3 regions of the Agarivorans sp. QJM3NY_29 genome follow, and region 1 is predicted to be linked to each of the others. Evidence: predicted binding sites of a transcription regulator. Region 1 holds the regulator's gene; each other region holds the start of a gene.

Region 1 (10,160 bases):
GGTGAGACCAATGTATTGCTCTCCTAACAAGCCCGCGGTAAGGATCGAAAGAGAACTTGTCTCTGGGTAAAAACCGTATTGGCGATACATATTCAAAGTCACCTTTGGCATATAATCATCAACATCAAGTTCAATCGCTTCAACTCGACCAACCACGACCCCTCCCACTTTTACTGGCGCGCGTACTTTAAGCCCTCCAATATTGTCAAACTTAGCATACAGCGTATACAGATCATTACTGCTACTAAACTGACTATTCGCAATTTTCAACGACAAGATTAATAGCGCAGCGAAACCCAGTAATACAAACAATCCAACCGACAACTCAACTTTATTTACTTTCATGTTATTCCCTAAACCTAGCTGCCAAACATTAGTGCAGTTAATACAAAATCTAAAGCCAAAACCAGCAACGAAGCATGCACCACACTTCGCGTCGTCGCCTGACTAATCCCCTGAGCGCTAGGGGTTGAGTCGTAACCATTGAATAATGCTACCCAAACCACCGTAATCGCAAACACCGCACTCTTGATAATCCCATTACCAATATCTTGGCCAAACTCTATGGATGCTGCGGTAATCGACCAAAAGCTGCCGTTATCGACCCCCAACCATTCCACGCCAACTAAGAACCCGCCCCAAATACCGACCAAATTAAACATCAGCGTTAATAGGGGCATGGCAATAAACCCAGCCCATAAACGCGGCGCTATCACCCGCTTAAGTGGGTCAACGGCCATCATCTCCATACTGGATAATTGTTCAGTAGTTTTCATCAAGCCAATTTCTGCGGTGAGCGCAGAGCCAGCCCGCCCTGCAAACAACAAAGCGGTCACCACCGGACCAAGCTCCCGAAGTAGCGATAACGCAACCATAGGACCAAGACTGGTTTCGGCACCAAAATCGACCAAAATATGGTAGCCCTGTAGCGCCAGAACCATCCCAATAAATAGACCTGAAACCAAGATAATAGGCAGTGACTGCACCCCCACCACATAGATTTGATAGATCGTATCTTTCAGCAATTGCCGACTTGGCCAGCTCGATAAGGCATGCCATAACATTAAGCTCGCTCGGCCGAGCGAGGCGAAGCGTAATAGGGTCTTACGACCTAATAGCGCAATAACGTCAATCATAAGGCCGCCTTAAGTGCTTGTGCATAATCGTCTGCTGGATAATGAAAAGCCACCGGGCCATCGGCTTGACCATTGAGAAATTGCGCCAAACGCGGATTCGGATTTGACGCAATTGCTTCGACGCTACCTTGGGCTAATACGCTATGGCCATCAATTACAAACACGTAATCAGCGATACTAAGAACTTCACTCACATCATGAGAAACTATCACCGAGGTCAATTGTAAACTTTGGTTCAAGCCTTGGATCAATTTAATCAATACCCCCATTGAGATGGGGTCCTGACCAACAAAGGGCTCATCGTAAAGAATTAGCTCGGGCTCCAAGGCAATCGCTCTTGCTAGCGCCACTCGACGCGCCATTCCGCCCGACAAATCACTCGGCATCAGCTGCGCGGTGCCACGTAGACCCACGGTTTGTAACTTCATCAACACCAAGTTTCGCAATACCACTTCCGGTAACTGAGTATGTTCTCGTAAGGGAAACGCGACATTCTCAAAAACATTAAGATCACTAAACAAAGCACCACTTTGAAATAACATGCCGATCCGTTTACGTAACTTGAATAATTCGCGACGTTTCAGCTGATGCACATTTTGCTGGTCGATCAGCACTTCACCCGACTGCGGCTTTAGCTGCCCAGCAATCAGTTTAAGTAAGGTCGTTTTACCGATCCCGCTAGGCCCCATAATTGCGGTAATTTTACCGCGCTGAATACGCAAATCGAGGCCTTCAAAGATAACTTTGTCACCGCGCTGAAATGCTAATTGTTTTACTTCAATCAAATTTTTAGCCACTCCATCAGCAATCTTGACTGTTCAAGGCTGCCATATTATTGAGATAATTGATGACACTCAAGGTTAAACTCTTCCCTTTTGTCAGGAAAATGTTGACAATGCTTGCTATTTTGTCCGCATCACTGATATTTGTTGATCCAAGGAAACCCATGTTCGTTGAATGTTTATTATTAGTTGTTGGTTTAGCGCTCTTAGTTTGGAGTGCTGATCGTTTTGTTTTTGGCGCTGCCGCTATTGCTAACAATTTTGGTTTACCGCCGATGATTATTGGCCTAACCATCGTCGCCTTGGGCTCCTCTGCCCCAGAAGTTATGGTTTCAGCAACCGCCGCCTTAGAAGGCAAAATGAATACCGCAGTGGGAAATGTAATCGGCTCCAACATTACCAATATCACTTTAGTTCTCGGCGTGACCGCCTTATTCAAACCTTTATTCGTTTCATCATCAACGTTATTTAGAGAATTACCGATGGTGTTAGCCGCCACGGCATTTGCTGGTTGGATATTACATGACCAACATCTTGGATATATAGAAGGTACCTTATTATTGACGATATTTGTAACCATGATGGCCTTTCTCATCATCGGCTCGCTACGTCAACGTAACAACGCCAAACTAGATCCAATGATGGAAGAAGCCGCTTCGGAAGTCCCCAAAGATGTAGCAACCAGCAAAGCTTTGTTGTGGCTTGCGGTTGGTTTAGTATTATTGCCGATAAGTGCTGACATATTAGTCGGTTCAGCCTCAGAAATCGCGCGCTATTTTGGGATCAGTGATTTAGTGATCGGCTTGACCATCATCGCCATCGGCACCAGTCTGCCAGAACTAGCTGCTTGTATCGCAGGGGTCATCAAGAAAGAAGATGACCTGGTTCTGGGTAATATTATCGGCTCAAACCTATTCAATATTTTAGCCGTATTAGCGGTCCCCGCAATGCTCGCCCCCGGTCCAATTGACGCCCTTGCTGCCGAACGTGACTTCTATGTCATGATGGGGGTAACCTTATTACTGTTTGTGATGTCAATGAGCTTCTTTGGCAGAAGTCGCAAAATATCACGTTGGGAAGGCGCAATATTATGCTGCAGCTTTGTTGCCTATCAACTGTTATTATTCTCGGCTTAAGCGACTATTTTTATTCAGCATTATTTGAGGGAAATTGAGTGTCAATTGATTATATCGCCACCGCTAAACAGGTTTTAGAAATCGAAGCTTTGGGCATCGAAAATCTGCACCAATACTTAAACCAAGATTTTAGTGCAGCCTGTGAGTTAATCTTAGCGGGTAAAGGTAAGGTCATCCTTACCGGGATGGGGAAGTCGGGTCATATTGCCAATAAAATAGCCGCGACTTTAGCGTCGACCGGGACCCCAGCTTTTTTTGTGCACCCTGGCGAAGCCTGTCATGGTGATTTGGGCATGATATCCGCCGATGATATTGTTATTGCGCTCTCAAATTCTGGAGAGTCAGAAGAGATCCTCTCCTTATACCCGGTGTTCAACCGTATCGGTGTACGCTCAATTGCACTCACCAGTAACCCTCTCTCAAGTATGGCAAAATTGGCCGACTACCACCTGTGTGTTGCCGTTCCCCGTGAAGCGTGCCCTCTCGGCTTAGCGCCAACCGCTAGCTCTACCGCTACGCTCGTCATGGGAGATGCTTTAGCCGTGGCGCTACTCCAAGCTCGAGGCTTCACTGCCGATGATTTTGCACTATCTCATCCGGGTGGCAGTTTAGGCAAAAAACTGCTATTGAGTGTTCACGACATTATGCTCAGCGGGGAACAAATTCCTTTAGTTGTAGTCGAACAAACTATTCGAGAAGCACTATTTGAAATTACCGCCAAAGGTTTAGGTATGGTTGGCGTCGTCAATCAGCAGCAACATTTAGTCGGAATTTTTACCGATGGAGATTTACGCAGGATCCTAGATCAGCGTATCGATATTCATGAAACGCCAATTGGTCAAGTGATGACACACAACCCTAAAGTAATAGAAGATGATTGGTTAGCCTTTGATGCGCTTAAACTGATGAAGAAAGACTCAATTAACGGTCTATTTGTGCTCCATCAACAAACCGTAATTGGCGCTTTTAATATGCACACCTTACTGCAAGCAGGAGTCTATTAGTGAGTGTTGAAACGCCCTACGGTGCGGTCACCCAGCAAAACTACAGTTTAGCCAGAAATATAAAATTGCTCATTTGTGATGTCGATGGCGTATTCTCCGATGGTCGGATCTACCTCGGTAATGATGGCGAAGAATTAAAGGCCTTTCACACCCATGATGGCTTTGGTATTAAAGCATTACTCAATGCAGGTATTGAGGTTGCGATTATTACCGGCCGCCAATCAAATTTAGTCAGCACCCGCATGCAAGCTTTAGGTGTGCAGCATATATTTCAGGGCCAGCAAGATAAAATGCAAGCCTATCGACAATTACAACAAAAGCTAAGCTTAAGCCCCGAATACTGTGCCTATATCGGCGATGACGTGGTCGATGTTCCAGTCATGAATGCCTGTGCCTTAGGGGTTGCTGTATATGACGCCCATCCATTATGTAAACAAGCTGCCAAATTAGTGACTAAAACCGCTGGGGGTTATGGTGCAGTGCGGGAATTATGCGATTTAATTCTTCAGGCACAAGGACAGCTACAAAATGCTCAGGGCATGAGTATATGAATAAACCCACTTGGTTTTTTGCGGTTTTATTTATGGTGGCTTTGGTGCTTTGGCAGCTCAGCCCGTCAGATACCCAACAACTGACCGAAACTCGCGAAATCAATAAACCCAATTTTATTGCCGAACAGCTATACAGTGTTAGTTTTGGCGAACAGGGAAGGCCCCGCTATCGTATTTATGCCGAACAGATGGCGTATTTTGAGCAACTCAAGCACACCACTTTCAGCCAACCAAAAATCTTGGTATATCCCGATCCCAAACAACCTGTATGGCAAATCGTGGCCGATCAAGCTACAGTACAGCAGCAACACACGGTCATGTTAAATGACAATGTAGTAATTAAAAACTTGAGTCGCAGCAAATACGTTCGTGACTTAATTACAGACAGCTTGGAAATCGACCTGCAAAACGAAACCATGCATAGTGATAAACTCGTTACCGTTTATGGCCCATCCTACGAATTATATGGACGCGGAATGAACGGTGATTTAGCCAATGAAATAGTGACTTTATTAAATGATATCGAAGCGGTTTACCACAATCCACAAGAATAAATTAGCCTTTTTAGCAAGCCTGTTACTCATCAGTTGGGGGGCTCAAGCGCTTGAAGACGACTTCAATAAACAAATTGTCGTCGATGCCGACCGTCAACAGGTTAATATCAAAGAAAATCGCGTCACTTTTTATAGTAATGTCGTCGTGACTCAAGGCTCGATAAAAATGCGCGCCGAAGAACTGAGCGTTATCGGAAGTGAGCAAAAAGGCAGCGAAGTGATGATAGCAAAAGGCAAACCAGCCACCTTCTATCAGCTCTTAGATAATGGTAAGCCCATTGAAGCAGAGGCGAACGAAGTGCGTTACGATTTGAAGACTCAAACGCTTACGCTTACTAACAATGCACTGCTGAAGCAAGAAGAAAGCTTAGTCAAAGGTCAAATGATTAAATACAGCATTAACAAACAAGAAATGGTTGCTCAGGGCGACCAAAACAATCGGGTGACCACCATTTTCTTACCCCAACAACTCAACAAAGTTGCCCCCAAGGCCACGCCTCAACCATGAGTACCTTAATTGCAGAAAACCTTGCCAAAAGTTACAAGGGGCGCAAGGTCGTTAAAAACGTGAGTCTCAATGTTGAAACTGGAAAAATTGTCGGTTTATTAGGGCCCAATGGCGCTGGAAAAACCACCACTTTTTATATGGTGGTTGGTTTAGTCCCAAGGGACCAAGGGCGGATCCTAATTGACAACGAAGATCTGTCAAGTACCGCCATGCATACCCGGGCTCGCAAAGGCATAGGTTACCTACCGCAAGAAGCATCTATCTTTCGTCGCCTCTCGGTAGAAAAGAATATTTTAGCGGTCTTAGAAACACGTAAAGACCTCGATAAACAACAACAAATGGGCGCGCTCGATGACTTACTTGAAGAGTTTCATATTGGTCATATTCGCAAGAATTTAGGCATGAGTCTGTCGGGCGGTGAACGTCGCCGAGTAGAAATTGCCCGCGCTCTAGCTGCCGCACCTAAGTTTATTTTGCTTGACGAACCCTTCGCAGGCGTGGATCCTATTTCTGTTATCGATATAAAAAAAATCATTGAACATCTTCGTGATCGCGGTCTGGGTGTATTGATCACCGACCACAATGTAAGAGAAACACTAGATGTTTGTGAGCACGCCTATATCGTTAGCCAAGGCGAACTGATAGCCTCAGGAAAACCTGAGGAGATACTTAAAAATGAGCATGTGAAACGAGTTTATCTCGGTGAACAATTCAAGCTATAGTTAAAGTATGTCCTCAAACGCGATAATAAAAAGAAGGAACAGCGGTAATTAATGAAAGCATCTTTGCAGTTGCGTCTTGGTCAGCAATTAACCATGACCCCCCAGTTACAACAGGCCATACGCTTACTCCAGCTTTCGACGCTGGATCTGCAGCAGGAAATCCAAGAAGCTTTGGAGAGTAATCCTCTGCTAGAAGCAGATGAAGCGCAAGCAAATGACGCAGACTCGGCTGAATTTAAATCAGCCAGCGAGCAAAATAGTGATGCAAACAATAGCCAAACGGAGATCGATAGCAGCCAGATGGAAACTGGCGATGCCATTAGTCAAGATACCGTCGCAGACGATCTTCCGGTTGACTCAACTTGGGATGACATTTACAGCGCGAGTTCGGCTCCTGCCAGCTCTTCATCCGGTAGCAGCAGTGATGACAACGACATGTTGTTTCAAGGTGAAACCGTTGACTCCTTACAAGATCACTTGCTCTGGCAAATGCGCCTCACGCCTTTTAGTGAAATAGACCAAGCGATCGCCCTCGCCATCATCGACGCAGTCGACCAATCAGGTTACCTGACCCAAGATTGTGAGCAATTACTTGAGGGACTACGTTCGATTGAAAATAATGATTTAGATGTCGAGTTAGATGAAATTGAAGCAGTACTTAAACGTATTCAGCACTTCGATCCAGTTGGTATTGCTGCCCGCTCTCTACAGGAATGCTTACTCATCCAATTAAGTCGTTTCAGCGAACAAACACCTTGGCTGAATGAAGCGAAAGACATCGTATCGAATCATATTGACGTATTAGCAAATCGAGATTTTCGTTTATTGGCCCGTAAAACCAAGTTAAAAGAGGAGCAGCTACGCGAAGTGATGCGGCTGATTCACACCTTAGAGCCAAGACCTGGTAATGCCGTCGAACCAAATCAAGCCCAATACGTAATTCCCGATGTCTCGGTGATTAAACGTCAAGGTCGCTGGGTGGTTGAACTCAATCCTGACGCGATGCCAAAACTACGCATCAATTCACATTATGCATCGATGACTAAAACCTCGACCAACGCCAACGATACCCAGTTTATTCGCAGCCATCTGCAAGAAGCAAAATGGTTCATCAAGAGTATTGAAAGCCGTAACGAAACCCTACTGAAAGTCTCTAATTGCATCGTGCATCACCAACAAGCTTTCTTTGAATATGGTGAAGAAGCCATGAAACCGATGGTATTGAATGATGTTGCCGAAGCGGTTGAAATGCATGAATCCACGATCTCTAGGGTCACGACTCAAAAATTCATGCATACCCCTCGCGGGATCTTCGAACTCAAATACTTTTTCTCTAGCCATGTGGCTACCGATGGTGGAGGAGAATGCTCCTCAACAGCCATTCGTGCATTAATTAAGAAACTGGTTGCTGCCGAGAATACCAGTAAACCACTCAGCGATAGTAAAATCGCTGATATTTTGGCAGATCAAGGCATCAAGGTGGCTAGGCGTACGATAGCTAAATATCGTGAGTCATTGGCTATTCCACCTTCTAACCAACGTAAGAGCCTTATTTAAAGGCCACTATAAAGGGGACGACATCTATGCAAATTAACCTTACTGGACACCACGTAGAAATCACTGAGTCTTTGAGAGAATATGTCCACACTAAGTTTACTAAGCTACAACGACGATTCGACCAAATTAATAATGTCCATGTTATTCTCAATGTCGAAAAACTGAATCAGATTGCCGAAGCCACTATACACCTAAATGGTGGTGAATTATTCGCCACTTCAGAACACGCTGATATGTACGCGGCCATCGATAGCCTCATCGATAAGCTCGATCGCCAAGTCATTAAGCATAAAGAAAAACTCACCAAACATTAGTCATAGTAATGCAAATAGATAAAGTACTAAGCTTGGACTGCACCCAAAGTGCAGTCCAATGTTCGTCAAAAAAACGAGCATTGGAATTGATCAGTGAACTAGTTGCGAAGCAACTCGACACCACATCTAAAAGTATATTTGAAAGTTTATTAAATCGTGAACGCATGGGCAGTACTGGCATTGGCCAAGGCATCGCGATCCCTCACGGTAGAATAGGCAATCAATACCATGCGACCGCAGTATTATTACGCTGTACTCCGGCGATTTCCTTTGACGCCATTGACAATCAAGCCGTTGATTTAATATTTGCCTTACTGGTTCCCGAAGACCAATGTCAACAACATCTAAATACTCTCGCTCAAGTTGCTGAAAAACTTAACGATAAGCAAATATGCAAACAACTTCGTACAGCACAAAGTGATGACGAATTATACACGATCATGATAGCCTAAGACTCTAATCGTTATTAGGGGTTATCATGGAACTGATTATCGTTAGCGGGCGCTCCGGTTCAGGTAAAACGGTCGCACTACGAGTATTAGAAGATTTAGGTTATTACTGTGTCGACAATTTACCAGTCGTATTATGGCGTCCTTTAATTGAACACCTAAAAAGACAGTACACCAAAGTCGCCATTAGCATTGATGTGCGAAATTTACCTGATGAACCCTCACCCATCGGTCAACTAATTCGCGATGAAGGCTCTGAGCTTAACCTATTAAGTATTTTTCTCGACGCGAAAGATGATGCGCTGATCCGCCGCTACAGTGAAACTCGGCGGGTTCATCCACTGAGTCAAAACGACATGTCTCTAGCCAAGGCCATAGAATCTGAAACCGCCCTGCTCGCCCCCATTTCTCGCAATGCTGACCTAAGAATAGATACCTCGCGTTTATCCGTACATGAATTGAGTCAGCTCATTCGATCGCGAGTGACCGGAGAACAACAGCAGCAATTAATTATGGTGTTTGAGTCCTTTGGCTTTAAAAATGGCGTACCCAATGATGCCGATTACCTATTTGATGCTCGCTTTTTACCGAACCCGCACTGGCAAGAAGAACTACGACCTTTATGCGGTCTCGATCAAGCGGTTAAAGATTATTTAGCCAAGCAGCCTCTTGTAGAGCAGTACATCCAGCAAATCGCTGATTTATTAGGATCTTGGCTGCCGCATTTAGAAGCCAATAATCGCGCCTATCTGACCATCGCAATTGGTTGTACTGGCGGACAACATCGTAGTGTTTATGTCGCCGAACAACTGGCTGAACACTTTAGTCAAAAACGTAAGGTGCAGCGGCGCCATCGAACTTTGGAACATAAACTTGAAACTCACTAGACAAGTCGTCGTAAAAAACAAACTGGGCTTACACGCTCGCCCAGCCACCAAACTGGTCGAATTGGTACAAGAATTTGAAGCTGAAGTAAGTATTATTGACGGGAAAAAAACCGCTTCGGCTGCCAGCGTGATGGGATTGCTGGTGTTGGCAAGCGCTCAAGGCAATACCCTCACGATAATCTCTGAAGGTAACGATGCAGAGGCTGCTCTCGATGCCATACAACAACTCGTTGAAGCAAACTTCGACGAGGAATAACGCGAATTTATTGATGCAACTGCTACACTAAGTCCTGTTGCATTTTTAGTGAATATTTATATCGTAGCGGACAAGGCAGAGCCTATCGCGTAGAAACAGCACTGATGCAGGTACTCAAGCCGTAAACTGTGACACATGTTACCCAAAGGGTTCCGCTGAAAACCTTTGTACCATCCGCGACAGGTTCACCCGCTCTAAAAGCGTGGTTTAATCTTTACACGACTATAAGGACCGCTTATGCCTGAAGAGATGGAGTTAAATCCTAATCAACACAAACGCCTACAGGAGCTAAACCAAGCGCTCG
Region 2 (10,160 bases), 1.1 Mb from region 1:
CCAGCAAGACCACTCCTTGGAGAAAGTTTTACCCGGTACTATTTGTCCCGATTGTGGTGAGCCCTTGATGTTGCGACAAGGCCGCTATGGCATGTTTATTGGTTGCAGTGCTTTCCCCCAATGTCAACATATCGAATCGGCTCAGCCGCAAGCCGAAGACTCGCCCGATATCCAGTGCCCTGCCTGCGGTAAAGGGCAACTGGCGAAACGTCAATCTCGTTATGGTAAAACGTTCTATGCTTGTGATTGTTACCCGAAATGTTCGTATGCGGTCAATGATAAGCCAGTCGCGAAAGCTTGCCCAGATTGTGGCTGGAAACTATTAGTACTGAAAAAAACCGCAGCAGGAATACGTGAAGTTTGTCCGCAAAAAAACTGTCAGTATAAGAGTGCACCAATCGAGCAGAATTAAACTGGCGCAAACATTAAGAAAATAGAAAGGGAAGCGAGCTTCCCTTTTTGCTGGCTTTATATCGCACCGCGTGTGAGATAAACAGTTATACCAATCTAACTCATGATCGGTTCATTTCTACTGGCCTAAATCACCGCTAACGGCGTGATGTATTTTGTCATTAGAGCCACTAATTACTGATTATCGGCAGATTTATGCTGCGCAATAAGTTGAGCACATAATGAGTCGGATTGGTATTAGTCTTCGACGTTCAGCTCTTTGAGTTTACGGGTGAGCGTGTTTCTCCCCCAGCCTAATAAGCGAGCGGCTTCTTGTTTATGCCCATGGGTATGTTCTAAGGCGGTGGTGAGCATGATCCGTTCAAAGTCGGGCATGGCTTCACCCAGAATATCAATTTGTCCCGAGACTAACTGTTGCGACACCCAAATTTTTAGCAGGGTTCTCCAGTTTCCTTCACTATTCTCCTCGTGTTCGGTGACGACCGGTTTGCTTAACTCAGTCGGAAGATCCGCCGGTAATACTTCTTGACCACTGGCCATCACCGTAAGCCAGCGGCAAACATTCTCGAGTTGTCTTACATTACCTGGCCAAGCGAGTTGCATCATGAACCTTTGGGTATCTTTGTGTAAGGATTTACTCTCTACATTTAGTTCTTTGGCGGCCTGGCTTAAGAAGTGTTTGGCGAGTGATGGAATGTCTTCACGACGTTCACCCAGAGATGGTAAGTGAATTCGAATCACGTTGAGGCGATGGAATAAATCTTCACGGAAGTCGCCTTCGGTCACTTTCTTCTCTAGGTTCTGGTGGGTTGCCGCAATGATCCGTACATCCACTTGAACAGGTGAATGGCCTCCGACCCGATAAAACTGTCCATCCGCTAATACCCGTAATAAACGAGTCTGAATATCGAGAGGCATGTCACCAATTTCATCTAGAAATAGGGTACCGCCGTTGGCTTGTTCGAAGCGTCCATGACGAATATTGTTAGCACCCGTAAATGCCCCTTTTTCGTGGCCAAATAGTTCAGATTCGATTAAATCTTTAGGGATCGCGGCCATGTTTAAGGCAATAAAGCTGCCATTTGCGCGGGGGCTGTGTTTGTGCAGTGCATGGGCAACCAGCTCTTTACCGGTCCCCGATTGACCGTTAATCAAAACTGAAATGCTAGAGCGGGATAGGCGTCCAATCGCCCGAAACACTTCTTGCATCGCAGGTGCTTCACCAATAATTTCTGGTGCGGGAGAACTGGGTTTGCTACTGACTTTATTACCTTTTTGCTCGCGGGAAACGGCAACGGCCCGTTCGGTTAAGGCGACTGCTTCATCAATGTCGAAGGGTTTGGGTAAGTATTCGAATGCGCCCCGTTGATAGGCATTTACCGCACTATCGAGATCGGAGTGGGCGGTCATAATAATCACCGGCATTTCTGGAAAATGGGTCTGGGTTTTTTCGAGTAAACTTAAACCATCCATGCCTGGCATTCTAATATCAGAAATAACCACATCGGGCTGCTCGTAATCGAGCTGCTGTAGCATCAATTCTCCATCGGCAAAGCTTAAGCAGTCGTAGCCCGCAGTTTTTAATGCTTTTTCCAACACCCATCTGATAGAGCTGTCGTCATCAACTACCCATACTGTTGCTGCCATCTTAGTACATCCTTAACGTCTTAGGGGAAGATGAATGGTAAACTCGGTGTGACCCGGCCAACTTGCGCATTCAATCTTGCCTTTATGTTGATTGATTAAATTTTGTGCGATTGATAAGCCCAAACCTGTACCGCCTTCTCGTCCCGTGACCATAGGGTAAAATAGGGTGTCGAGAAGTTCGGTTGGTATGCCTGGGCCGTTATCGATGATTTTAATTTCTGCTGCTAATCTGAAGCGCCGGCCCGCAATGGTGGCTTGGTGCGCGGTTCTGGTGATGATATTGATGGTTCCGCCTGCAGAGCCAAGCGCTTGAATTGCATTCTGTACAATATTGAGAAAAGCCTGCAGTAATTGTTCGTGGTCCATTTCAAAATCGGGAATACTTGGGTCGTAATCACGATCGATGGTGATCCCCTCGGGGAGTTCGAAGCCAACTAATTGGCGTACTTTTTCTAATACCGAATGCACATTGTGTAATTCGTGTTGACCGGGACGCTGTGGCCCGAGTAAACGATCAACCAGTTTTCGTAATCGATCCGCTTGCTCGATGATAATGCCAGTGAACTCTTTCAGTTCTGGATTTACCAGTTCTTTTTCCAATAGCTGTGCTGCGCCCCGTAATCCACCTAGTGGATTTTTTATCTCGTGAGCTAAACCGCGCACCAATTCCTTGGCCGCTTGTTGCTGAGCGTGTTGATAAAGTTCCTGTGAGATTTTCTTTTGTTGGCCAATGGCACGCATTTCTAACATTAAGCGATAGGAATGTTGCTCTTGTAATCGGGTCGCCGAGAGCTCGACCAAGGCATGATGGTTATCAAACACCAAGGTGACTTCGTTGTCGGTAAAGCTTTGACCAACCCCGCAGATGCTGCCTAACTTACTTAGGTCTAGTGAGCTGTGTTTAATTTGTAAAGTCAGTGGTTCGTTGATCAGCCGTTTCGCACTTTGCCCGAGTAATTGCTCGGCCGAAGCATTCACATATTGGATATTGAGTTCAGCATCGAGCAACACAATCGCTGTTACCTGATTTTCAAGTACCAAGCGCTCTAGCCCAGAAATCTTCAACACAACTCTCTCCTGAATGGGTTGCACCACTTTGGTGCCTCTGCACTAATTTTAACGCTAAAAAGCAGAGAATGAGAACTTAGCTTCCCCCTGCTGTAGTGCTTACGCTGCCTGATGTTTTAGCACGGTGCAAAAATATGGTTATTGTTTCGGATGATGCAATAAGCTTGCCCGAACTATCGACTAGCTGCACTTGAATTGTGTGGGCGCCTCGATCAATGTTGGTGAGTTGAAAATGAGCTTGTTTAGATAACTGGCCTTGAGGCAGCTGATCGAGCACTAATTTGTAGCTCATGCTGTTATTTGGTGCGGGGGAGGTAGCGGCTTTGATGGTTATTTTACCTTGATTATCCCTGATTGTTTGTTCATTCAGTGGCTGGCTGATATTTAATTGATATTTGATGGTTTTTTCAGCTTTCTTGACTGCTGCCCGAGGGCTTACCAGTGGCCCTTGAGTTGCTGGAGGGACGGGGTTGACCTCTAATTGAGTGGCACCCGCTTGCGGCTGATCGGAGAAGTGAGTGACACCTTGTGCATCCACCCATTGGTAGACGGTGTTGTTTGCTTGGGCGCTGAACAATATGCAGTGCATCGCTAAAAAGATCGTTAAATATTTACCCATCTTTATTTCCTCTGAGCTAATTAATTAAGGTGGGCAAGATTTACATGAAAAGCAATAAAAAAACCCGCTTAAAAGCGGGTTTTTGAAGCGATTTAACGTTTTGTTTATACGCTGTAGTACAATTCGAACTCAACTGGGTGAGTTGTCATGTTAATGCGTTCAACGTCTGCAGCTTTCAATGCGATGTAAGAATCGATGTAATCATCACTGAATACGCCACCGGCAGTTAAGAATTCGCGGTCAGCATCTAGATTCTTCAGTGCGTCTTCTAACGAAGTTGCAACTTGTGGAATGGCTGCAGCTTCTTCTGCTGGTAGGTCGTACAAATCTTTATCCATAGCATCGCCAGGGTGGATCTTGTTCTTGATCCCGTCAAGGCCAGCCATCAACATGGCAGAGAATGCTAAGTATGGGTTGGCTGATGGGTCAGGGAAGCGAACTTCGATACGACGTGCTTTTGGAGATGGAACCACTGGGATACGAATTGACGCAGAACGGTTACGTGCTGAGTAAGCTAGCATTACCGGGGCTTCAAAACCAGGGACCAAACGTTTGTACGAGTTAGTCGAAGCGTTCGCAAAAGCATTGATTGCTTTCGCGTGTTTGATGATACCGCCAATGTAGAACAATGCAGTTTCAGATAGGCCACCGTATAGGTCACCAGCAAACAAGTTTTCGCCGTCTTTCCAAATAGATTGGTGAACGTGCATACCGCTACCGTTATCACCAACAACAGGCTTAGGCATAAAGGTTGCTGTTTTACCGTAAGCGTGAGCAACGTTGTGGACAACATATTTAAGAACTTGAGTTTCATCGGCTTTTTCAACAATTGAGTTGAATAAAGTTGCGATTTCGTTTTGACCAGCGGTTGCTACTTCGTGGTGATGCGCTTCAACCGTTTGGCCCATTTCTTCAAGTACTAAACACATTGCAGAACGTAGGTCTTGTGAAGAATCGACAGGGGCAACTGGGAAGTAACCACCTTTCACTCCAGGACGGTGACCAGTGTTACCATCTTCGAAGTGCTTGTCTGAGTTCCAAGATGCTTCATCAGCATCAATTTTGTACATAGAACCTGACATGTCAGTTTTGTATTTAACATCATCAAACAGGAAGAACTCTGGTTCTGGACCAAAATAAGCTGCATCTGCAACGCCAGTAGAGCGCATGTAAGCTTCAGCGCGCTTAGCAACTGAACGTGGGTCACGGTCGTAACCTTGCATCGTTGCGGGTTCAAGAATATCACAACGAAGGTTCAGAGTGTTTTCTTCAGTGAAAGGGTCTAATACGGCAGTAGATGCATCTGGCATCAAAACCATGTCAGATTCGTTAATGCCTTTCCAGCCAGAAATAGAAGAACCATCAAACATTTTACCGTCGGTGAAGAAATCTTCGTCAACCTGGTGAGATGGGATAGATACGTGTTGCTCTTTACCTTTAGTATCAGTAAAGCGTAAGTCAACGAATTTAACTTCTTGCTCTTTAAGCAAAGCTAAAACTTCTGCAGACATGTTTTTAACCTCCGGTGTCATCAAAATTGATGGTTCAAACGATTTAGTAGTATTTATGACGAATTAACGTTGTTGTGTTGCTTCAAGCTAAAATTGTGCCAACACATAAGGCCTTGATATATATGGTGGTACTACGACTAGGCATCAAATTAGTGCAAACTAACGCACCTTGTTGGTGCTATCTTTGTCCATATTGGTGCATGAGCTTTTGAGCAGATCAATCATACCCTAATTGCTAGTTAGAAAAACCGTGATCAACTTAAAACTATGAGAATTTGTCGTTTATATGTACAATAGCCCACTTTTTGATTTTACCTCATTATATAAAGGGCTAAACGCCGTGCTAGATAAGTTAAGAAACATCGCCATTATTGCTCACGTCGACCATGGGAAAACTACCCTGGTAGACAAGCTATTGCAGCAATCAGGAACTCTAACTACCCGTGGCGATGCTGAAGAGCGAGTCATGGACTCTAACGATATTGAAAAAGAGCGTGGTATTACGATTCTTGCAAAGAATACTGCTATCGAATGGCATGATTACCATATCAATATCGTAGATACTCCTGGACACGCCGACTTTGGCGGCGAAGTAGAACGTGTGATGTCAATGGCTGATTCGGTCTTGCTGTTGGTTGACGCACAAGAAGGCCCAATGCCGCAAACCCGCTTTGTGACTCAAAAAGCTTTTGCTCAAGGCCTGAAGCCAATTTTGGTGATCAATAAAATCGATAAGCCTGGCGCTCGTCCTGATTGGGTGATGGATCAAGTATTTGATTTATTCGATAACCTCGGTGCCACTGATGACCAATTAGACTTTAAAGTTGTTTACGCATCAGCTATCAATGGTTGGGCGACAATGGATTTAGATAATCCATCAGACAATATGGAACCACTGTTCCAAGCGATTGTAGATAACGTTGCACCTCCAGCCGCTGATCCAAACGGCGATTTCCAAATGCAAATCTCTCAGTTGGATTACAACTCTTATGTCGGTGTGATTGGTGTTGGCCGTATTACCCGCGGCAGTGTTGTGCCAAACCAGCAAGTGACCATTATTGGTGCTGATGGTAAGAAACGTAACGGTAAAATAGGCCTCGTGCTAAATTACCTCGGTCTTGAGCGTAAAGAAACTTCTCTCGCGGAAGCGGGTAACATTATTGCTATTACTGGTTTAGGCGAGTTAAAAATCTCTGACACCATTTGTGATACCAATAATGTAGAAGCTTTAACTCCTTTAAGCGTAGATGAACCAACGGTGAATATGACCTTCCAAGTGAACAACTCTCCGTTTGCTGGTAAAGAAGGTAAGTTTGTGACCTCTCGAAATATTTTAGAGCGTTTACAAAAGGAAATGGTGCATAACGTTGCATTACGTGTTGAAGAAATGGATGACCCAGATAAGTTCCGCGTATCAGGCCGTGGTGAGCTTCATCTGGGGATCTTGATTGAAAACATGCGTCGTGAAGGCTTTGAACTTGCAGTATCACGTCCAGAAGTAATTCTACGTACCGTTGACGGTCAACTAGAAGAACCCTATGAAACAGTGACCATTGATGTTGAAGAAGCGCATCAAGGCAGTGTTATGGAGCAAATGGGCATTCGTAAGGGTGACCTTACAGATATGGCACCAGACGGCAAAGGCCGTGTTCGCATGGACTTCCTAATGCCAAGCCGTGGTTTGATGGGTTTCCAAACTGAATTCATGACACTCACTTCGGGTTCTGGTTTGATTTATCATACTTTCGAGTGTTACGGTCCACACAAAGGCGGCACCATTGGTCAACGTCAAAATGGCGTATTAATCTCCAATGCTACCGGTAAAGCACTGACTTACTCGTTGTTTAACTTACAAGACCGAGGTCGTTTGTTTGCTAAACATGCTGACGAAGTATACGAAGGTCAGATTGTTGGGATCCATACCCGTGAAAACGACCTAACGGTAAACTGTTTGAAAGGTAAGCAGCTCACCAACGTTCGTTCTTCTGGTACCGATGAAGCTCAAACCCTTACGCCGCCGATCGTGTTAACTCTAGAGCAAGCTTTAGAATTTATTGATGATGATGAACTGGTTGAAGTAACGCCAGAGAGTATTCGTATTCGTAAGCGCCATCTTACTGAAAACGATCGTAAGCGTGCAGCTCGGCCACCAAAAGCGCCATAAGCTGTGCTTATGACTTAAAAATTAACAAAGGCAGCGCAAGCTGCCTTTGTTGTTTCTGGAGCCGATTAAATGCAAATACCTGTTGTATACCAATCTAACTCATTATCTGTTCACTCTTACTGGGCTCAATCACCGCTAACTGCGTGATGTATTTTGTGATTAGAGCCATTAATTACTGCGCTTCATGTCTGGTTATCTGCGGATTTATTCAGCGCAACAAGTTGAGCATATAATTAATCAGCTTGGTATTACTCAAAGCAGGGGACTCACCACGTGTAATAAGTTCTCGATGAGGCGTCGGTAAAGAGGGCGTTTACGCCAGGCGATAGGGTCAATTTGGCTGCTCTGATCTAGATAAGTTCGTACAGTCTGATATAAGTTTTGAGCATATTGATGATCATCGATGATGCTGGTGACTTCAAAGTTTAACCAAAGGCTGCGCATGTCTAAGTTTACGCTGCCCACCAGAGCTACTTGTTGGTCGATAAGCAAGCTTTTGGTATGTAACAATCCTCCTTTGAAGCGGTAAATTTTAACGCCAGCATCTAATAATTGCTGGTAAAATGAATGACTGGCATAGCGAACTAAGAAAGAATTATTTCGTGCAGGTAAAATTAGCACCACTTCTACACCGCGATTAGCTGCGCTAACCAAGGCCATTTGTAGACTTTCGTCGGGAACAAAATAGGGGCTGGTCAATATAATTTGCTGTTGTGCGACATACAAAGAAGTTAGCAGCAGTTGGATGATATGGTCTCCAAAGATGCCCGGTCCCGAAGGCATAATTTGCATTGACTGCTGCCCCTTAACTGCAAATGAGGCTTCAAAACTGATGGCCTCAATTAATGGCGTATCGGTTTCCATCTCAAGATCGTAGGCCACCACCGCTTGTAGGTTGATGGCAGCAGGGCCTTCGACCCGTAGCATCAAGTCGACCCATAGCCCAAAGCCACTGGTTTGCTGAAATAATCGAGGATCCACCAAATTCATTGAACCGGTATAAGCGATTTTCTGATCGAAAGCGGCAATTTTTCGGTGCAAACGTAAGTCGACACGTTGCAGTAACATCCGTATCGGATTGGCGTGCAGCGCTTCCACAACATTGACCCCCGCTTGTGCCAGTTGCTGTCGTTTCACGGAACGAAGAAACTGCCGAGAGCCGACCGAGTCGGCGAGCAGGTAAACGCTGAGTCCTCGGCTTGCTGCAGCGGCTAATGCATCCAGTAAGGGGTCCACTAAACCGCCCTCCTGCACAATGTAAAATTCAAAATAAATACTTTGTTGTGCTTGAGAGGCATCTTCGGTGAGTCGTCGTAAAGTCTCCAGCGAGTCATCTAAATTGGTGAGTTGATTGCCGCCTAGGATCGGTAGGCCTAGCAGTCGTCGGGTGAGTCGATTGAGTGGCTCTGCTTGGGCAGAGCAGGCATGCTCCTGCACATAAGGAGAGCGACTAAATTGATGGATGCTTTGTTTATACTTTACTTCTATTAAGCGTGCGCGTTTCACGCGTAAGCGTCCTAGATAGCGCTCACCAAATAATTGGTAGCAAATAATACCGAGTAGCGGAATTGCGATAATAAGTAGCAGCCAGCTCAGAGTCACACCGACAGGGCGGCGTTTGATCACCACTTGAAAGATCACCGCAATGATCAGCAGGGAATAAATTAGTAGCGCTAAATCAGATAAGACGGTATCTAACAACAGCTTCTCACCCCAGTTCAAATGATAGAGTTTAAAATTAGCATGAATTCAATAAAAAAGCCGCGACTAGAGAGGCGCGGCTTCGGTGAGCGATAATGCTGAGCGTTAACCTAAGGTGTCACTCGCTACTTTATAGCTTGGATCTTCAATCAGATTCACTTCAACCATGCTTCCGGCTTTACTTAATAGCTTACGGCATTCAGGGCTAAGGTGTTTAAGATGCAGCATTTTACCTGCTTTTTCATAACGTTCGGCCAAGGTATCGATAGCTTCGATAGCTGAGTGGTCACTCACTCGTGATTTAGCGAAATCGATCACGACATCTTTTGGGTCATTCTCGGGATTAAATAGCTCGAGAAAGTTGGCTGTCGAGCCAAAAAATAATGGACCATCTAACAGATAAACTTTGTGCTCTTCATCAACACTCTCGGTGGTGATATAGATGTGTTTGGCATGTTGCCATGCGAAGACCAGCGCCGATACGATCACGCCAATCACTACGGCGATGGCTAAGTCGGTGAATACGGTGACCACCGAGACCAAGACAATCACGAAAAAATCGGCCTTAGGAACTTTATTCATCATTCGTAGACTGGCCCATTCGAAGGTGCCTAATACCACCATGAACATCACCCCAACTAAGGCAGCTAAAGGGATCATTTCAATTAGAGAAGACCCAAATAAAATGAAACAAAGTAGTGCGAGTGCGGCTGTAATCCCAGAGAGACGACCGCGGCCGCCGGAACGAATGTTAATCATGCTTTGGCCTATCATCGCACAACCACCCATCCCGCCAAAGAAGCCTGTGGTCACGTTAGCAACCCCTTGGCCAATACATTCTTTATTACCGTGTCCTCGGGTGCTGGTCATCTCATCAACCACGGTCAGAGTTAATAGTGACTCAATCAGGCCGATCGCTGCGAGTACCACGGCATAGGGCAAGATGATGGTTAAAGTTTCAAGATTCAGCGGAACACTTGGAATGGCAAAGTTGGGTAGGCCACCAGCAATGGTCGCATCAGCGTGTCCGGTCATGCTA
Region 3 (10,160 bases), 2.3 Mb from region 1:
CACAGAGGAATCTTTTACAAAGAAGGTTTCCGCAACATGAGACCCACCCTGAGAATCGTACACAGTCACCGAAGTTGCTGAGGTATAAGTATTACTATCAGAAGGATCGAAGTCACCAATATCATGAGTCGTGCCACTAGAGGGCAAGTTAAAGCTCATATTGACTTCACTGGTTTGGGTCGGTGTACCAACTTCAGCGCTGATCTGAATGGCGTTTGTCGCCGCCATACTCACTGCCGAAGGAGTACCACTGTTATTAACCGTATATCCCTGTAAATACTGGCCTTGCGAATTCACAATAAAGTTATCCGCATTTAATTTGAAGGCACCAGCACGCGTAAATTCGCGAGTCTGGGTAGTCAAATCAGCAGCCGTAACAAAAAAACCTTCTCCACTAATCGCTAAATCCAAAGCATTCTGGGTAAAGTTCAAACTTCCCTGGTGGAACTGCTGTGCAACATCCACCGTTTTGGTTCCGTTACCCACTGCAGTACGAGCATTTGAGAAAATCGATGTTGCATACACATCGGCAAACTCTGCCCGCGACTCTTTAAAACCAACGGTATTGACGTTCGCAATGTTATTCGCGGTTACGTCAAGATCCTTTTGCGAGGCATTGATGCCGCTCAACGCGATATTAAATGACATCTCTCAATCTCCTATCGTTTATATACTTTACTAGGCTTTGGCAACTTCAAGGACATCGCTCATCGCGATACCACCCAAACCTTCTAAATTGACGACTACGCCAGATGTACCACCAGCCAAACTTACACTACTTACATTCGCGAAAGTTGCGGTGGGTAAACTGATCTCTTTACCGCCCTGAACGCCATTTACTTTGACGTTATATTTTCCATCTGGCATTTGATTCCCGTTGGAATCAGTACCGTCCCAAGAGAAGTTCATATTGCCACTCCCCTCACCTAAATCGATAACTGTAACGACTTCTCCAGCTTCATTTTCAATCGTCACTTTAACATTGGTCGTTGCAGCGCCTGTCACCGCTACCCCTTCAAAACCACTGCCCGTATTGTGGGCATAGTCCAAGGGTACCAATACTTTTTGCCCCACTAGCGTTGAGGCTTGCAAAGCTGCAGACGAATTCATAATCGAGTTCATCGTGTCAAATTTGGTTCCCAGCTCGGCGATACCTTCAGAAGTCTGGAAGGAAGCCATTTGCGCGATCATTTCAGCGTTATCAACTGGCTTACTCGGATCTTGATATTGCAACTGGGTGGTCAATAGCGCGAAAAAGTCTTCCTGCCCTAATGACTGATTATTATTACTTTCCGGAACAATCGACTCAGGTTGCCAACGGTTACCTTGTAGTGGATCAATAGTAGACACGACCTACTCCTTAACTTTTACCCAGATTGAGAGTGCTATTTAGCATTTGCTTCGCAGCTTCAGTGACCTGCACATTCGCTTGATAGGAGCGCGAGGCACTCATCATATCGGCCATTTCTTCAATCACATTAACATTTGGTTTAAAGATATAACCATCTTCATTCGCCATGGGATGTTCTGGGTAATACTCTTTACGCAAAGGGGCATCCGACTCGACAATACCAGCAACTTTAACTTTTGCCGACTCGCCTTGAGCGTTACCCGCACGTTCTAACTCTGCAGCAAACACTGGCTTTCGAGCACGATAGGTTTGGTCAATACTAGAGCTGATGCTGTCAGCATTCGCCAAATTACTGGCGGTAGTATTCAATCTCACCGACTGGGCCTTCATCGCTGAAGCCGAGATATCAAACACGTTGAAGAAACTCATTATTGACCTCCTTTAATCGCATTACGTAAACCAGAAAATTTACTAGACAAAAAGCCGATACCAGCTTGGTATTCCAGACCATTTTGCATAAAATCTGCTTTTTCTTGCTGTATATCGACGGTGTTACCATCGCCCGTGTCGGGCTGGTTAGGGATGCGAAAACCTAATTCTGAAAATTGGCTGCTACCACCGCCCATATGACGATCATTGGTAAGCTGCATGCCACTGTGCTGTCCAGCCTTCGCGGCTGCAAAAGCCTTATTAAAGTCAATATCCTGTGCTTTATAATTAGGTGTATCGGCATTAGCGATATTACTCGCGAGAACCTCAGACCGCCGAGCTCTTACCCCAACCGTATACTGATGAACACCTAATGCTTTATCGAAAGTTATTGCCATACACACCTCTTCGCACAATTACAAATGGAAAAATGCAAAAGCTGTGCCAGTGTTTTTTTGACGTTGGGAATACAGAGTAAATAGGAAAGTAAAGCCTGAGTAAGGCGAAGCACTGAATACTTAAGGACCTTTAGCGGCAAAAAGCGGCAAGAGTTGCCTATTCTGCCGCTCTATCGTTGAAACTATTTCAGTTGATATACAATGCCGGGATTACATCGCAACATATTAAATCGATCGGTTAAACCAGTAATTGACTCGGAAGCGCCCAGCATCAAATAGCCATTAGGATTTAAAGCCTGAGCAAATTGATTCAAAATCTTAGATTTTACTTCAGCGTTAAAATAGATAAGCACATTTCGACAGAAAATAATGTCAAACTTACCCATTAATGAATAACTATCGAGTAAATTTAGGGGGCGAAAATTGACATTTTTTCTAACTTTGTCATTCACTCGAAAACGACCGTCACCGCTGGCTTCAAAAAATTGACGTTTACGTTCAGGCGATAAACCACGCGCTAAAGCTAAAGAATCGTATTCTCCACGCTTACAATGTTCCAGCATTGACGGCGAAATATCGGTCCCAACCACCTGAACACCCATCGATAAAGCACCTGGCTTTCTCGCTTGATACTCAAGAGCGGTCATCATGATTGAATAAGGTTCTTGTCCCGATGAACTAGCCGCCGACCAAATTTTAACTGGTCGAGTGAGTTTTTGGAATTCAGGAAAAAGCTTATCTCCCAATAACTGAAAAGGATAAGTATCACGAAACCATAAGGTTTCGTTGGTTGTCATCGCATCGACCACCGAAGCACGGAGATCTCGCTCGCGTAAACTCATCGCTTTTTGAACCAACTCGGTTAAACTTGCGATAGAGTACTGAGCCATTAGCGGAGACAGACGACTTTTCACTAAATACTGTTTGTTATCGCCTAATACAATTCCACATTGCTTCTCTAAAAAGCCACAGAACTGTTTATATACATCGTCAGTGATTGTTCTCACAAATGCGTCCACACTCTTCTATAACGATTGACGAACAGCCGCAGCCAACTCGTCAGGATTAAATTTAGCAACGAAGGCATTAGCACCAACTTTATTTACCATCGCCTGATTGAATACTCCACTGAGCGAAGTATGTAAGATTATATGTAAATTCTTTAAGTCTGGATGAGAGCGCACTTCAGCTGTCAGCGTGTAACCATCCATCTCTGGCATTTCGATATCAGAAATAACTAACGCTATTTGATCAGTAATCGGCCCATCTTTTGCCATATTCACCAATAATTCATAAGCTTCACGCCCATCTTGGCAAAGAAGTGCCTCAACCCCCAAAGATGTCACCGCTTTTTTCACCTGATTACGCGCCACCGATGAATCGTCAACCACTAATACTTTTTTATCATTTTTAACATTTTCGGTTGCTTCATCCACGATCGTCTGGCTAACCGTGGTGCTTACCGGAGAAATTTCGTCCAAGATTTTTTCGACATCCAAAATAGAAACTAACTCTTTTTCTACTTCGGTAACCGCGGTCAGATAGTTAAATTTACCAGCTCCTTTTGGTGGTGGCAGAATATCTTCCCAATTCATATTGACAATTCTTTCAACTGAGCCCACTAAAAAGCCTTGGACCGAACGGTTATACTCAGAAATAATAATAAAACACTTAGAAAGATCTTCGATAGGTCGGCCGCCAGTCGCTGAACTTAAGTCGATAACGGAAATGGTTTGACCTCGAATATGTGCCACACCGCGGATCACAGGATTAAGCTTAGGTAATGCCGTTAGCGGAGGACATTGTAATACCTCTTTGACTTTAAAAACATTAATACCGTAGCGCTGAGAACCATTTAACCTAAACAACAACAATTCTAGGCGATTTTGCCCAACCAACTGAGTCCGTTGGTTTACCGAATCTAAAATACCCGCCATACGTTTGTCACTCCTTAGACCTAGAAAAGGGCATTAACTTTGCTTACCCCTGTATACTAATACTTAATCTTACTTAATAGCCGTTTTTTTGACGCTGTTTAACCTAGTGCCAACTTGTTAAGCATAGACAAAAAAGCCAATTGTTACTTTGCTTTAATCGGTATCATATAAGAAATGCTAAAAAAATTTATCACCGCGTTACTATTAATTTTCTTTAGTCTTATAGCTCACACTAGCGAGTTACACCAGCAGCTGGAACAATCAGCTATCAATTTTGTCGACTCTCACATCACTCACCAGCCCGATCAAAAAATTGAGTTAACCGCTAATCAATTGGATGAACGCATCGCTATACCTAACTGCCCTAGTGGCTTTAGCTACAGCTTAGCAAACGGTGAGATAAGGCGTAATACTAGTGTTCTCGTCAGTTGCACAGACGAAACCAATTGGCGATTATACATCCCTGTCAGAAAACAAGTATTATTATTGGTTGTGATTGCCAACGGTCCTCTTCAACAAGGAGCCGTACTGACTAAACAACACTTAAGTCTATCTTATTTACCGGAAAATCGCTTACGCGGAAACTACTTTACCGAACTTAACTCGCTATTAGGTGCTAAGCTTAAACGGAGTTTAAGAAAAGACCAAATAATAAATGGGCGCGATATTTGCTTAATATGTAAAGGAGATGCTGTGATAATTTCTGCCGGTGCAGGCGGTTTAAGTGTTAGCACTCAGGGAACGGCTTTATCTAGTGGTAGTATCGGTGATACCATAAAAGTAAGAAACAATAAGTCACAACGCCTAGTCACTGGTCGGATAAAGGCCTTAGGTTTAGTTGAGATAAAACTTTAAATTTTTTCTCAAGTTTTGACATTGAAAGCCGATAGCTATATTGAATACGAAAATTGATTAACTGTGGGGCGCCATTATGGCTTTAAACATTAATAACTTAGGTGGAAGCCGTCCAAGTCAGCTTGACTCTAACCGAGTCACCGACAAAGGGACGAAAGAAAGCACTGAACAACGTTCAACTGCTAGCTCTGCTGCAGCCCAGGATTCAGTTATGCTTACCAACGAAGCACAACAACTCAACCGTATTCAGCAGAATTTGCTTAACGATTCTGACAGCAGAAGTTCTAAGTTAGAATCAATCAAGCAAGCTGTGACCGATGGTACTTATCAAATTGATGCCAATAAGGTAGCCCAAAAAATGGGTGACTTTGAAAGTGAGTTTAATAAAGCTTTTGGATAATTAGCCAATGATCGTAGCCCTACTGAATACTCAAGAGCAGCAACTTAATTTGCTGCTTTCTCTTTTGGAACAAGAAAAGCACGCCTTAGCTGGTGATGATACAATTGCCTTATACGCAATCGCGTCTCAAAAAGAACAAGCTTTAACTGCAATCACTCAAGCTGATCATGATTTAGAATCGTCGGAACAAACTCAACAATTAATTGACGTTCCTGAGTTAGCCGAGCAAGTTGAGCGGATCCAACAATTACTCAAGCAGTGCCAAGAGTTAAACACTATTAATGGCGAAATTATTCAAGCAAGCAACGAAAAAGTTCGCCAACTGAGCGCGGTGATTGACCAGCTACAAAACCAAAATGCCACAACTTACGATAAATTAGGCAAAAAACATAGCTCACAGCGTATGGGAAAAGGCTTTAAAGCCTAGCTGTAATTACTCGAACGACCATGTAATTAGACCCCTTACTCCCATAAGCTCCCCTAAATTAAACCGCTAGCTTAGCTTCATTGACTTCAAATCCCACAAATATACTCCGCCAATAGTAAAATGTACCAGAGGTTTTACGGCAAACAAATATCATCTGCCATTCCCTCTAATCCATAAGACCTAATTGTTCTACGATATATTATCTCTTCACCATGAGAGCTCCATTCGCTGAATAAAATAGGAGATATCATCAAGTGTTACCGCCGATGTAAAAATGACCCACTAACGCCGACTGAAAATCGATCCACCTGAGGCACAATGTTCGTACGTTTAAATGATGAAGCGGCGGACTATGATTAATCAGCTTCACTACTTCAGATGCACTGCGAGCTTTGTCAGCGATAAACCAAAGTGTTCCGACAGCATCGATATAGTCCTTTATCCATTAATAGTTATGCCCCTTGATAACCATCAATGGTAAGCCACCATTGGTAGCAACTTAAGCGCTAGATTTTAATGCCGTTAAAAATAGGAGTATGACCATGATTATTGATTATTGATTATTCAAATCAAAAGCTGTCAGACGAACAGAACAGAGGGCAAATATATCGAAAGTCACCGCAAAAAGTATCACCCAGTAAAATGTAACATTCGCTCTATGAAGAGAGCTTCACTGACTGAATTTCATATTTCAGGCTTAGTTAAAACACTTTTTATATTGGACAAAAATCAATCGAGAAAGATAGGCAGACTTTAAAAACAAAAAACCGCACTGCAAGGTGCGGTTTTCCATGAATGTAATAGACGAGAAACGCTACCCCCGCTCCCCCATTGGAGCCATCGGTTTACTCGCAGCTTGTTTACGCGCTTCGATGATCATCACACCATCGCGCTTCACTGGAGTTGGCACTTTACTTTGGTAAACTTCATTGGGGATCCATTCTTGCGCCGATGCAACCACCACTTTAGATTGAGCACCAACAATTCTCGCGTTCACTAAGATCCCATCGTTAGACTTACTAAAAGTGCCCACTAACAGGTATTCTATTGGTAAACGTTTAGCTAACTCTTTCACATTTCGGCTGTAAACAAAATCACCTTCAGGCGTAATACGAATAAAGCCAGTGGTTTTATAGTCAATCACAGAAAAGCCACTTTGCTGCATCTCATACACAAAACTTTCGGCAATTTGCATACCAAACAGGTCGGTGGTACGTAGGTTATCAAGAGGCACAAATGAGGCAACCCCGATTGGTGTGTCTGCGTTTACAAATTGAGAGCTAGAAACCAAACGCTGTGACATCATATTGACATAATCGGTCAATGTTTTTTTAGCATCAGGGTCACTCTTCATAGTCTCTGGCGGATTTGCTAAGCGGCTCGGTGCACTGCTTAAAAACAGTTGGCCATCTTCATCCACCAGTCCCTCTAGATAACGCGCATTTTTAGCCGGACTTACGTTATTCGAAGGATCCACCACCATCACTTTCTGCATCGAAGAGCTATTGGAGCACCCCAACAACATCGAGGTGGTCATGGCAACCAGTATAATACCTTTCATGTCACGTCCTTAATCGTCCATTACGCTTAAGATATCGGCATGAAAGCGAAATTCTTTACTAAAATTGTATGGTTTTTTGACTCTCTAGGTGCCGAGTTGGAGCCATTGACATAGTAACCCGATATACCTCCCTAAAATCAAGTTGTAATTCGGTCACATACACATCATCAACAGCATAGGCATTAATCACCTTCGCACCTCGAATTACCCCAGCCACCGAAGCCGCTAAACGTTCATTGCCTAACACCAAATCACTCACAGTAGCGGTACTATCAATGTGTTGCCCATAAACTTGCTCGGATAATTCACGGTAAGCATCCAGCTTAGAGGCTTTCATCGCCCGTAATTGCTTGGTTGATTTATCGGCTCCCCTTTGTTGGCTAATTGGCGCATAACCAACCGCATTCACTACTGTAAAATCGCCAGGAGGCTGATAAGTCCATTCAACCTGCTTGACCTGAGTCGTCGGAGTACAAGATAGCAATAACAATAGTGCTAAGCTAAAAGACCATATTTTAAAGTACAGTTTGTTCATGGCGTTGTAAGCTCCCATTCATGCTTGTGACTCGAGGAGAGCTTGCTCCTGCGCTATTTGGAATAAATTGATAAGCGGCCGACACCACCTGTTGACTGGCTAAATTAACTAGCCGCAAATTCACATGCCGGCCAGAGGTTGTTCGTTGAAAACTACCAACCACCACATAGCTTATTTGCATTTGTTCGCGTAAAAGTTCTGCATCGCGCGATAAAGAAAATTCACCGTAGCCGGGGTCCATCTGTAAACGTCCGGTGAGTCTTGCCTCAACCGTATGGATCCCCTCTCGGGATAAAGCGGCAAACATTGCCTCTGCAATTTGCCGCCCAAATCCATCACTGGATTGCAAGTTGTCCAAATCAACCACTGAACTAATCGCGACCGTATCTGTAGCACTCAACTCTAAATCATCGGTTAACTGCTTAGAAAGATTATCGACATGTGCGTACAATACTGCATCTTGTTGTTCCCTTGGTTCAACATAAGGATAATTAGTAATATGGTGTAAGCTGGTATTGCATCCTTGTAACGCAAGCACCGCCAGTAGTAAAGTCGTATAACGCATAGTAATCTCCTCCGACTAAACACTATTAAGCAATAACCATTCCAGTCAAAAAAATAACGCTTTTTTTAGGTACAGTTATTGCTTGTTAGTGACGAGGAGGGCCTTATGAAACTATTAATTTTAATGATCGCGATGCTAGTTAGCATTCCCAGTCAAGCAGTGTGGTACGAGGCAAAAGGTCACGCGACCATCATCAGCCAAGATGTTGAGCAGGCACGCAGCAATGCCACCCAAGAAGCGGTCAAACAGCTACTTCTGTATTCTGGCGCCTCGGTAACCAGTATTAGTCAGGTGACCGAAGGCAGACTCACCCTTGATCAATTGGAAGTTGTCTCGAAAGGCTCGTTGCATAACTTAAAAGTATTAGATGAAGGCCGTCGGGGACAGCAGTACTTTGTGGTTTTACAGGCCGATGTTTTCCCAGCAACAGGCCAATGTAAAGCCAGTGGCTTTAGTAAAAACCTGTTGTTACTCCCTCCTTACTTAAAACAACAGAATCAAGTACGAGTAGGACAAATTCACGAAATATCACCCGCCGTGGAGCAACGGACCTATGATATTGCCCGCCAGTTAGGGAGTCAGTTTAATATTAAGCACCCTCCCAAATTACCATTAAACTACCATCAACCGGGAGTGCATGACTTTATTGCGATTAAAGATATTGCTCATCGTTATGGTGCCCAATACCTTTTAGGGATCGAGCTGGAAAATATTTCGCTAGATCAAGACTACGCTCCCAAACACTTTAACTTTAGTTACCCCCAACGCTATTTCATTATTAATGTGCGAGTCTATAACGCCATCGACCTAGAAGAGATTTACAACAAACGTTTTTCGGTGAATGCCCCTTGGGAATTTGACGCACGTGAAATTGTCTCACCTCACTCGGCTAAATTTTGGCGCTCAGCCTATGGGCAAACGGTGAATGATACCCTGCAAACGGTGATTTCGGAGGTGGATGCCTTACTCGCCTGCCAGCCTTTACAGGGGAGTATCGTGAAGGTTCTCGGACCGGACCGCTGGCAAATTAACCTAGGTCATGCCAATCAACTAAATCCGGGGATGTTATTAAGTCTGATCCATCAAAATTATCATTGGGGACAATGGGACATTCCCAGACAAGAACAACATATTGCCGATAGCATGGTACGCATTGAGCAGATTTACCAACAAAGTGCCATTGTGGTCGCCGTCGATCCAACCATGACTGCCAACATCCAACTTGGCGATTTGGTGAGTAAACAATAAAAGTTAGCGCTGTTTGTCTTTGATGATTGCCATACCAATCGTTTAAGATCCATTGAACAGAGGCTAAGCCACGAACGATGAAAAAATGACTTAACTAAATGTTCGACCCGCTCCGAAGGAGCCAAAGATCCCGGTCCTTTTTCCTTGAAAGAAAGCTTGAGCGTACTTGGCTTATAAAACCAAGTGACATACTTGTAGTTCATCTTATGCTAATGCTCTGGGAAACGTAAAATCCCTAGCTTTTAACTTGGCGACGAAGTAATCAAACAGTTAGCCGAAGCTTTTCATACGTTTAAAGCTGGGTATAATGAACGCCGCAACACCAAGTACTGTAATATAGGGTTTGCAGAACCATCCCGTCCCCTTAGTTCAGTTGGATAGAACAAGGACCTCCTAAGTCTTAGACGTGAGTTCGAATCTCGCAGGGGACGCCATTTCGTTTTACTTTCCTCAA

What was found. The regulator sigma-54, encoded in region 1, starts transcription at its own class of promoters, with help from an activator protein. The targets are predictions, from matches to a motif close to GTTGGCACGNNNNTNGNNT.
Region 2: a site for sigma-54 is predicted at 5,341-5,359, ahead of glnA (glutamate--ammonia ligase). Genes of this name have one in related genera too.
Region 3: a site for sigma-54 is predicted at 8,486-8,504, ahead of ACRRS0_RS08990 (FlgO family outer membrane protein). Genes of this name have one in related genera too.

What each region holds. Positions count from the first base shown of each region.
Region 1 is NZ_CP194036.2:4,214,495-4,224,654, forward strand. Features, by position in the region: gene mlaD (outer membrane lipid asymmetry maintenance protein MlaD) at 1-345, opposite strand, end outside; gene mlaE (lipid asymmetry maintenance ABC transporter permease subunit MlaE) at 360-1,136, opposite strand; gene ACRRS0_RS19025 (ATP-binding cassette domain-containing protein) at 1,133-1,933, opposite strand; gene ACRRS0_RS19030 (calcium/sodium antiporter) at 2,083-3,054, shown strand; gene ACRRS0_RS19035 (KpsF/GutQ family sugar-phosphate isomerase) at 3,093-4,058, shown strand; gene kdsC (3-deoxy-manno-octulosonate-8-phosphatase KdsC) at 4,058-4,609, shown strand; gene lptC (LPS export ABC transporter periplasmic protein LptC) at 4,606-5,163, shown strand; gene lptA (lipopolysaccharide transport periplasmic protein LptA) at 5,126-5,671, shown strand; gene lptB (LPS export ABC transporter ATP-binding protein) at 5,668-6,393, shown strand; gene ACRRS0_RS19060 (RNA polymerase factor sigma-54) at 6,445-7,950, shown strand; gene hpf (ribosome hibernation promoting factor) at 7,977-8,264, shown strand; gene ptsN (PTS IIA-like nitrogen regulatory protein PtsN) at 8,273-8,716, shown strand; gene rapZ (RNase adapter RapZ) at 8,743-9,600, shown strand; gene ACRRS0_RS19080 (HPr family phosphocarrier protein) at 9,587-9,856, shown strand; gene mgtE (magnesium transporter) at 10,094-10,160, shown strand, end outside.
Region 2 is NZ_CP194036.2:283,976-294,135, forward strand. Features, by position in the region: gene ACRRS0_RS01300 (DNA topoisomerase family protein) at 1-412, shown strand, start outside; gene glnG (nitrogen regulation protein NR(I)) at 649-2,058, opposite strand; gene glnL (nitrogen regulation protein NR(II)) at 2,071-3,126, opposite strand; gene ACRRS0_RS01315 (DUF4124 domain-containing protein) at 3,203-3,745, opposite strand; gene glnA (glutamate--ammonia ligase) at 3,850-5,256, opposite strand; gene typA (translational GTPase TypA) at 5,597-7,420, shown strand; gene cls (cardiolipin synthase) at 7,673-9,121, opposite strand; gene ACRRS0_RS01335 (SulP family inorganic anion transporter) at 9,227-10,160, opposite strand, start outside.
Region 3 is NZ_CP194036.2:1,952,602-1,962,761, reverse strand. Features, by position in the region: gene flgE (flagellar hook protein FlgE) at 1-648, opposite strand, end outside; gene ACRRS0_RS09040 (flagellar hook assembly protein FlgD) at 679-1,350, opposite strand; gene flgC (flagellar basal body rod protein FlgC) at 1,361-1,780, opposite strand; gene flgB (flagellar basal body rod protein FlgB) at 1,780-2,178, opposite strand; gene ACRRS0_RS09025 (CheR family methyltransferase) at 2,361-3,185, opposite strand; gene ACRRS0_RS09020 (chemotaxis protein CheV) at 3,204-4,115, opposite strand; gene flgA (flagellar basal body P-ring formation chaperone FlgA) at 4,290-4,970, shown strand; gene flgM (flagellar biosynthesis anti-sigma factor FlgM) at 5,047-5,370, shown strand; gene flgN (flagellar export chaperone FlgN) at 5,378-5,797, shown strand; gene ACRRS0_RS09000 (FlgO family outer membrane protein) at 6,612-7,358, opposite strand; gene ACRRS0_RS08995 (LPP20 family lipoprotein) at 7,417-7,893, opposite strand; gene ACRRS0_RS08990 (FlgO family outer membrane protein) at 7,874-8,458, opposite strand; gene ACRRS0_RS08985 (flagellar assembly protein T N-terminal domain-containing protein) at 8,564-9,706, shown strand; tRNA gene ACRRS0_RS08980 (tRNA-Arg) at 10,065-10,140, shown strand.